Regions from separate parts of the Gallaecimonas zhanjiangensis genome, predicted to be linked through region 2. Evidence: riboswitches for the same ligand, from Rfam matches in the RefSeq annotation. Region 2 holds a riboswitch; the other holds the start of a gene.
The links. Region 2 has a riboswitch for thiamine pyrophosphate ahead of thiC (phosphomethylpyrimidine synthase ThiC). Riboswitches for the same ligand answer to the same signal wherever they lie in the genome.
Positions count from the first base shown of each region.

Region 1 (4,418 bases), 1.9 Mb from region 2:
GGGTTTGCAGCTTGCCAAGGCGGGCGCGAAGGCCATCGATGGCGACTATCACATCGCCAGCGGCAAGGCCGGCTTGGTCGGCGGCGCTGCCGTGGGTGACGGATAGGAGCTTGATGCCGCCGTCGGCGTCGGCCAGTTTGGCGCCAAGGGTGAGGCGTTCGCTTCGGGCCTTACCGGGGTTGCCGCCGGTGTCGTTGTCGTCACTGGCGGGTTTAAAGCTCAGGCTCACCCCAAGGGCGGCTAGCAGTTTTTGTACCGGCAAATCTTCGGTGCCGTGGAGCGCTTGGTTAAAGAAGCTTTCCAGGGATTCGCCCAGCAGGCTCTCGGCAATGCGCTGGTGGCTGGTGTCGTCGGTGCCGAGGCCCTGGCGGCCAAAGTCTTCCCAGAGCCGCTCCATGACATCGTCAAGGCTGAGGCTGTGCTCGGAGCGAAGGCGAAGGGTTAAATCCAGGCACAGGGCCATGATGGCGCCCTTGGTGTAGTAGCTGACGATGGCGTTGGGGGCGTTTTCGTCTTGCTGGTAGAACTTGGTCCAGGCGTCGAAGCTGGAGTCGGCAAGGCTTTGCACCAGGCGGCCCGGGCCTCGGGCCACTCGGGTGAGGGTGGTGGCCAGGCGGTCTAAGTATTCGGCGGCGTCGATAAGGCCGGCGCGGTGCAGCATTAAGTCGTCGTAATAAGAGGTAATGCCTTCATAGGCCCACAGCTGAATGCTGTGGCTCTCGCGTTCAAGTTGGTAGGGCAAAAAGGCCTGGGGCTTGATGCGTTTGACGTTCCAGTTGTGAAAGTACTCATGGGAGCACAGCGCCAGGAAGTCGTTGTAATCCTTACCGTTCAGCAGATAACGGGGGATCATCAGCGCCGTGGAGTTGCGGTGCTCAAGGCCGCCGTAACCGTCGCTGGTGACCATGGTCAGGAACCAGTATTCGTCAAAGGGGTAGGGGGCGCCGAAGAACTGCAACTGGGTTTCGCAGATGGCGGCCAAGTCCCGCTTGAGCCGCTCTTTGTCGCCATAGTGGTGGCCGGTGAGCACCAGATGGTGGGGAATGCCGCAGGCTTCGAAGCTCAGCACCTCGAAATCGCCCATCTCCACCGGGTGGTCGATAAGGGCGTCGTAGTCTTGGGCGCTAAAGCGGCCAAAGTGCCAGGGGGCACTGCTTTGGCGGGTCAGCCCGGTTGCAAGCTGCCAGTGGGGCGCCTCGACGGGGGGCTGGATATCCAGGGTCACCGGCTCGTTTTCCTGGCCGGCGACGGCTAAAAACACCGAGGTGCCGTTAAAAAAGCCGTGGGTTTCATCCAGGTGGCTACCGCGCACCGATAAATCCCAGGCGTACACCTGATAGCGCACCTTGACCGGTCCCTCGCAGGGCGCCAGTTGCCAGCGGGCCTTGCCCAGCTTTTGCACGGCGATGGGGGTGTCGTCTTCGTCGCTGGCCTCTATCCACTGCAGGTGTTTGGCAAAGTCGCGGATAAGGTAGGAGCCGGGGATCCAGGCGGGCAGCCACAGCTGCTGGCCCAGGTGGTCTGGCTCTTCAATGCTGAGGGTCACGTCGAACAGGTGGCGGCTGAGATCAGCAGGCTTGATGTCGTAATGGATGGCGGCGATCATTGGCGTGCACTTTCAAGGATTTGCCATGCAGTCTAGCATGGTCTTCGAGGCCGCTTAAGGAGCCAACGATGAGCGAAGAAACCATTTTTTCCAAAATCATTCGCCGGGAAATTCCTGCCGATATCCTGTACCAGGACGATCTTGTCACCGCTTTTCGTGACATCAACCCCAAGGCCCCCTTGCACGTGCTGGTGGTGCCCAACATCCTCATCCCCACCGCCGATGACATGGCCCAAGAGCACGAGCCCTACCTTGGCCGAATGATGACGGTGGCCGCCAAAATCGCCCGTGAAGCGGGCGTTGCCGAAGACGGCTATCGCCTGTTGATGAACTGCCGTGACCACGGTGGCCAGGAGGTGTACCACATCCACCTGCACCTTTTGGGCGGCAAACCGTTGGGGCCAATGCTGGCCCGCTAAGCCCAAGTCTTTTTAGTGCCGGGTAACGCCCGGTGCCAGTGGCGGCGGCGCCAACTGGCGTTAAGGGGCTGACATCCTGTGACAGCCCCGTTACAATCAGCGCGATTTTCACCAGGGGGAGGCCTTAGAGGCCTGAGATGTCGGTGCACCGACAGACCCTTTGAACCTGATCCGGCTCGTACCGGCGTAGGGATGGTGCCCGCCATAACTGCCGCACGCCCCGGATCTCTTATAAAAAGAGGTCCACATGTTCAAAAAGTCTCTTATTGCGCTCGCGCTGGCCAGTACCACGGCCATGGCGGACGACAGCATCGAACGCATTCAGGTGACCGGGGACTTTCGCGCCCAGGCGCTGAGTGACCTTACCGACTCCGTGTCGGTGCTCTCTGCTGACACCCTTGAAAAACGCCACACCCAGGCCCTCGACGAAGCCCTGGCGCTGGTGCCTAACGTCAACGTGGCAAGCGGCGCCAGCCGTGGCCGCTTTTTGCAAATTCGCGGCATTGGCGAGCGCAGCCAGTTTGTTGACCCGGTTAACCCCTCGGTGGGGCTCTTGGTCGACGGCTTTGATTTTTCAGGCCTTGGCCTTGCCGGGCTTATCAGCGACGTGAGCCAGGTGGAGGTGTTTCGCGGCCCCCAGGGCACCCGCTTTGGCGCCAACGCCCTGGCCGGATTGGTGAACATTCGCACCCAGGACCCAACCGATACCCTCGAAGGCTATGGCCGGGTGAGCCTGGCTAACCACGACGCCCATCGCCTGGAAGGGGCCATTGGTGGCGGCCTGGGGGGCAGTTGGTCGGCGCGGCTGTCGGGCTCAAGCTACAAGAGCGATGGCGACAACCACGACGCCTTTTTGGGCAAAGCCACCAACGACCGCGATGAAGACACTGCCCGCCTTAAGCTGCGCTACCAGCAAGGCGACTGGCAGTGGGATGTCACCGGCCTTTTTATCGACGTTAATAACGGCTACGACGCTTTTAGTTTCGACAACTCCCGCACCACGCTCTCCGACCAGCCCGGGCGCGACAAACAGCTGAGCCGGGGCCTTGGCTCCCGGCTCAGCTACAGCGGCTGGAGCAAGGCCCGTGTTGAGCTCAACACCACCATCAGCCACTCCGATAGTCTTTATAGCTATGACGAGGATTGGTCCAACCCCGGTTATTGCCAAAGCCGCGACTGCCCCTATGGCGACTACGAAAGCTTTGACAGCTATCAGCGAGACCGCAACACCAAGGTGGTAGACCTTCGCCTGGTGTCCAGCCCCGAAGGGCGGCTCGGCAACGCCGACTGGGTGCTGGGGCTGTACGGTAAATTCCAGGACGAATCCTTGGTGCGCGATTACACCTACGGCGGCATTCAAAGCGATATCAACAGTGACAACAAAGCGGTGTACGGCCAGCTTTCACTGCCCCTAGCCAGCCGCTGGCGCCTTGATTTTGGTGGCCGCCTTGAGCGCTGGAGCGCCGACTATCATGACTCCAACCCCTTGCAGCTCGCTCACGGCGAGACCTTGTGGGGCGCCAATGTGGACCTTTCCTACAGTCTTGATTCGGGCCTCTATTACCTGGGCCTGAGCCGGGGCTACAAACCCGGCGGCTTTAATACCGAGGGCGGGGTGCCGGACGACAAACGCAGCTTTGACACCGAAACCGCCCTTAACCTCGAAGCAGGGGCCAAGTGGTGGCTTGAAGACGATTTGTCGGTGGCGCTGAGCGTCTTTCAGATGTGGCGCGACGACATGCAGGTCAAAACCTACCAGACCCTGCCCCGCGACGACGGCTCCACCGAGTTTGTGAACTTCCTCGACAACGCCGCCTCCGGCCGCAACTATGGCCTGGAAGCCGAGGCCGACTGGCAGCTGCTGCCAAGCCTTCGCCTGCGTGGCTCGCTGGGGCTGCTTAAAACCCGCTATAAAGACTTTGTAAACGCCGAGGGCGTGCGCCTTGACGGGCGCGACCAGGCCCAGGCGCCGCGCTGGCAATACTCGCTGGCCGCCGATTGGCAGCTTAGCGACAACTGGCTGCTGACCGTCGAGAACGAAGGCAAAGACAAATACTATTTCTCAGACACCCACAACGAGCAGTCCTGGGCCTATAGCCTGTGGCACGCCAACCTGGCCTGGCAACACCAGCACTGGGAGCTGTCGCTGTACGGGCGTAACCTCTTTGACCGCAAGTACGCTACCCGCGGCTTTGGCGGTTTTGGTAACGATCCGGCCGACGGCTATGCCGAACACCCTTATTACCAGTTGGCCGACGGCCGGGTGGTGGGCGCCAGCGCCACTTACCGTTTTTAAGGAGCCTGTATGAACCTGTCTGTTGAGATCTCCATGTACCCCCTGGCGGACGATTACATTCCGCCTATTCAAGGCTTTATCGATACCCTCAACCGCC
Region 1 is NZ_CM172603.1:1,911,337-1,915,754, forward strand. It holds gene AC22G1_RS09050 (M61 family metallopeptidase) at 1-1,606, opposite strand, end outside; gene hinT (purine nucleoside phosphoramidase) at 1,675-2,025, shown strand; TPP riboswitch at 2,130-2,235, shown strand; gene AC22G1_RS09060 (TonB-dependent receptor) at 2,273-4,321, shown strand; gene AC22G1_RS09065 (hypothetical protein) at 4,331-4,418, shown strand, end outside.
Region 1: linked by a shared signal. The riboswitch ahead of AC22G1_RS09060 (TonB-dependent receptor) and the one ahead of thiC (phosphomethylpyrimidine synthase ThiC) in region 2 are both predicted to bind thiamine pyrophosphate.

Region 2 (4,418 bases):
TTTACGGCGTGGACTACCAGGGTATCTAATCCTGTTTGCTCCCCACGCTTTCGCACCTGAGCGTCAGTCTTTGGCCAGGGGGTTGCCTTCGCCATTGATGTTCCTTCCGATCTCTACGCATTTCACCGCTACACCGGAAATTCCACCCCCCTCTCCAAGACTCTAGCTTGCCAGTCTTAAATGCAATTCCCAGGTTAAGCCCGGGGCTTTCACATCTAACTTAACAAGCCGCCTGCGTGCGCTTTACGCCCAGTAATTCCGATTAACGCTTGCACCCTCCGTATTACCGCGGCTGCTGGCACGGAGTTAGCCGGTGCTTCTTCTGCGAGTAACGTCACAGCTGATACGTATTAAGCATCAACCTTTCCTCCTCGCTGAAAGTGCTTTACAACCCGAAGGCCTTCTTCACACACGCGGCATGGCTGGATCAGGCTTGCGCCCATTGTCCAATATTCCCCACTGCTGCCTCCCGTAGGAGTCTGGGCCGTGTCTCAGTCCCAGTGTGGCTGATCATCCTCTCAGACCAGCTAGGGATCGTCGCCTTGGTGAGCCGTTACCTCACCAACTAGCTAATCCCACGTAGGTGCATCTGATAGCAAGAGGCCCGAAGGTCCCCCTCTTTGGTCCGTAGACATCATGCGGTATTAGCCATCGTTTCCAATGGTTATCCCCCACTATCAGGCAGCTCCCTACGTATTACTCACCCGTCCGCCGCTCTCAAGGGAAGCAAGCTCCCCTCTACCGCTCGACTTGCATGTGTTAGGCCTGCCGCCAGCGTTCAATCTGAGCCATGATCAAACTCTTCAATTAAAAGCGTTTGATGCTCAATGAATTGCTGAAGTGTTGAACACTTCACTTCATCGAGTAGTTCTCAATTTTTGAGTCTACCCAACTGTGAGTGCCCACACAGATTACTTGGATTCAATTGTTAAAGAGCGTCGCTTTCTCAAGCGAGGAGGCGCATTCTACAGCCTCCCAATACAGTGTCAAGCCCTTTCGCTTCACACTAAACTTCGTTTTTTAAGCCTTTCGACTCAATCCCCGAAGCGAGCCGCCATTCTACTCACTTATCTTTATCGGTCAAGGCCTTTTTAAGCACCGCTTAATCAGCTCTCAACCGCGCTTTCCCTTGGCGACGAGGCGGCATTATAGGGACCTAAACGCAGGCTGCAAGGGGTTTTTGCGAAAAAAATCGAATACCGGCTTTCACACAACTCACACACCGTTTAAGCACAACTTATCCACAGAAACTGGCCCTTTACAGGACAGATGATTTCGATTTAGGCTAAAAATCGTTCTTGTCGGAGTGCCTTAGGGCTGAGATCACGCTAGACGTGGGATCCGTGGAACCTGATCAGGGTAATACCTGCGAAGGGAACAAGTGAGACACACAATCTGAAACCGTCTCCCGGATGGGGTGCAGCTTGGCTGCACCTCTCTCACCGTGCACATCGGCCAGCAACGTTTTTGTATTTTGAAAACGAGGTTAGCCATGTCTACATCATCATCTTTCATCCAGGGCCAATTGAGCCCCGACGTTACCCAGCCTTTGCCGGGGTCCCATAAAGCCTATCTCAGCGGTAGCCGAGCCGATATCCAGGTGCCGGTGCGCCAGGTGCTGGCCAGCGACGGCAGTGGCCAGGTACTGGTGAGTCTCTACGACAGCTCAGGCCCCTTCACCGACACGCCGGTGGATATTCGCGTTGGCCTGGCGCCGCTGCGCGACAGCTGGATAACCGAACGGGGTGACACCGAGCCTTTGGCAGGGGTGAGTTCCGACTTTGCCCGGCAGATGGCCGAAGAGACCGCCACCATGCCGCGCTTTGCAAGCCGCCGGGCGCTACGTAGAGCCAAGGCCGGCAAACGGGTAACCCAGCTGCACTATGCCCGTGCCGGTATCATCACCCCCGAGATGGAATACATCGCCATCCGCGAGAACATCGGCCTGGAACAAGCCAGAACCGAGCAGCGCCACCCGGGCCAGGATTTCGGTGCCACCATCCCGAACGCCATTACCCCCGAGTTTGTGCGTCGGGAAGTGGCCGAGGGCCGGGCCATCATCCCCGCCAACATCAACCACCCGGAAGCCGAGCCGATGGTCATTGGCCGCAACTTCCGGGTGAAGGTGAACGCCAACATCGGCAACTCATCTGTCTCCAGCGGCGTCGACGAGGAAGTGGAGAAGCTCATTTGGGCCACCCGCTGGGGCGCCGACACGGTGATGGATCTGTCTACCGGCCGTAACATCCACCATATCCGCGAGTGGATAGTGCGTAACTCGCCGGTGCCCATCGGCACTGTGCCCATCTACCAGGCGCTAGAGAAAACCAAAGGCATTGCCGAGGACCTGACCTGGGAGCTGTTCCGCGACACCCTGATTGAACAGGCCGAGCAAGGGGTGGACTACTTCACCATTCACGCCGGGGTGCGGCTGGCCTTTGTGCCGCTGACCGTGGACAGGGTTACCGGCATCGTCTCCCGTGGCGGCGCCATCATGGCCAAGTGGTGCCTGGCCCATCACCAAGAGAGTTTCCTCTACGAGCATTTTCGGGAGATCTGCGAGATCTGCGCCGCCTATGACGTGTCGCTGTCTTTGGGCGATGGCCTGCGCCCCGGCTCCATAGCCGACGCCAACGACGAAGCCCAGTTCGCCGAGCTGCGCACCCTGGGTGAACTCACCAAAATAGCCTGGGAATACGATGTGCAGGTGATGATTGAAGGCCCGGGCCATGTGCCGATGCAGCTCATCAAGGAAAACATGGATGAGCAGCTCAAGCATTGCCACGGCGCCCCCTTCTACACCCTGGGGCCACTGACCACCGACATCGCCCCCGGCTATGACCACATCACCTCCGGCATTGGCGCGGCGCTGATCGGCTGGTTTGGCTGCGCCATGCTCTGTTACGTGACCCCCAAGGAGCACCTGGGCCTGCCCAACAAGGACGATGTTAAAGAAGGCCTTATCGCCTACCGCATTGCCGCCCACGCGGCGGACTTGGCCAAAGGTCACCCGGCGGCCCAGGCCTGGGACAACGCCCTGTCCCGCGCCCGCTTTGAATTTCGCTGGGAAGACCAGTTCAACCTGGGGCTGGACCCGGTGCGGGCCCGGGAGTACCACGACGAAACCATTCCCAGCCCGGCCGGCAAGGTGGCCCATTTTTGTTCCATGTGCGGGCCCAAGTTCTGCTCCATGAAACTAAGCCAGGAGCTGTCGGCCAACCGCGACGGCCTCAAGGCCCAGGCGCAGCGCTTTAAAGAGCAAGGGGCACAGATTTATGTCAACCAGGACTGAGGTCCATATCCGCGGCTTTGGTCTGATGGGGCGTCTGCTGTGCTGGCGCCTTAACAAGGCCGGAGTCAGCGTCAGTTGGAGCGACCCCAGCCCAGAGCGCGCCGCCGGCTGGGTGGCCGCTGCCATGCTGGCCCCCAAGGCCGAAGCGGTGCTCAGCAGCCCGGCTATTTTTGCCATGGGCAATGCCGCCCTGCCCCTGTGGCAGGCCTGGCTTAGCGAGCTTGGCGATATTCAGCACGGCTTTACCGGCACCCTGGTGGTAAGCCACCCCCAAGACCAGGGGCTGATGGTGGATTTCAGCCGCCGCACCGAATGCGAGCCTTGCCAGGCGGGGGCTTTGGAGCCGGCCCTGGCGGGCCGCTTTGGGCGCGGCCTGTGGCTAAGCGGCGAAGGTTATCTCGATAACAGCGCCCTGATGCATCGCCTTGGCGAGCTGGGCTCGGGCTACCGAGGCAGCGACGAGGCCGCCATCATCGTTGATTGCACCGGCGCTGGCAGCCAGCAGCCCGGCCTTCGCGTCGTGCGCGGCGAAGTGGCCAGGCTCCATGCCCCCGAGGTGACCCTCACCCGGCCGGTGCGGCTGCTGCACCCCCGTTACCCTCTTTATATCGTGCCGCGCCCTGATGGCCGGTACGTGGTGGGAGCCACCGAGATTGAAAGCCGCGACGACAGCCCGGTGTCGGTGCAGTCGGCGCTGGAGCTGCTGTCTGCCGCCCACAGCCTGCACCCCGGCTTTGCCGAGGCGCGCATCGAGGCATTACAGGTGGGGCTTCGCCCCGCCTTTATGGACAACGAGCCAAAGCTGTCTTGGCAAGGTAACCGGCTCAGCATCAACGGCCTTTACCGGCACGGTTTTATGATTGGCCCTGTGCTTGCCGAGCGGGCGGTCAGCGACATCACCACACGCTTGGGAGGCCAGCATGTTCATTGAGCTTAACGGCAAGCGCCTGCTGGTAACGGGCACCCAGCCTCTGGAACGGCTACTGGAGAATCACCCGGCCAAGCCGCCCTATGCGGTGGCGGTGAACGGCCGCTTTGTGCCCAAAGGCCAATACGCGGCGCTTTATATAAAGGAGGGAGACCGCATCGAGGTGCTGTCTCCCATGGAGGGCGGCTGATGCACCTT
Region 2 is NZ_CM172603.1:3,835,546-3,839,963, forward strand. It holds rRNA gene AC22G1_RS18145 (16S ribosomal RNA) at 1-810, opposite strand, end outside; TPP riboswitch at 1,293-1,394, shown strand; gene thiC (phosphomethylpyrimidine synthase ThiC) at 1,493-3,292, shown strand; gene AC22G1_RS18155 (FAD-dependent oxidoreductase) at 3,276-4,223, shown strand; gene thiS (sulfur carrier protein ThiS) at 4,213-4,410, shown strand; gene AC22G1_RS18165 (thiazole synthase) at 4,410-4,418, shown strand, end outside.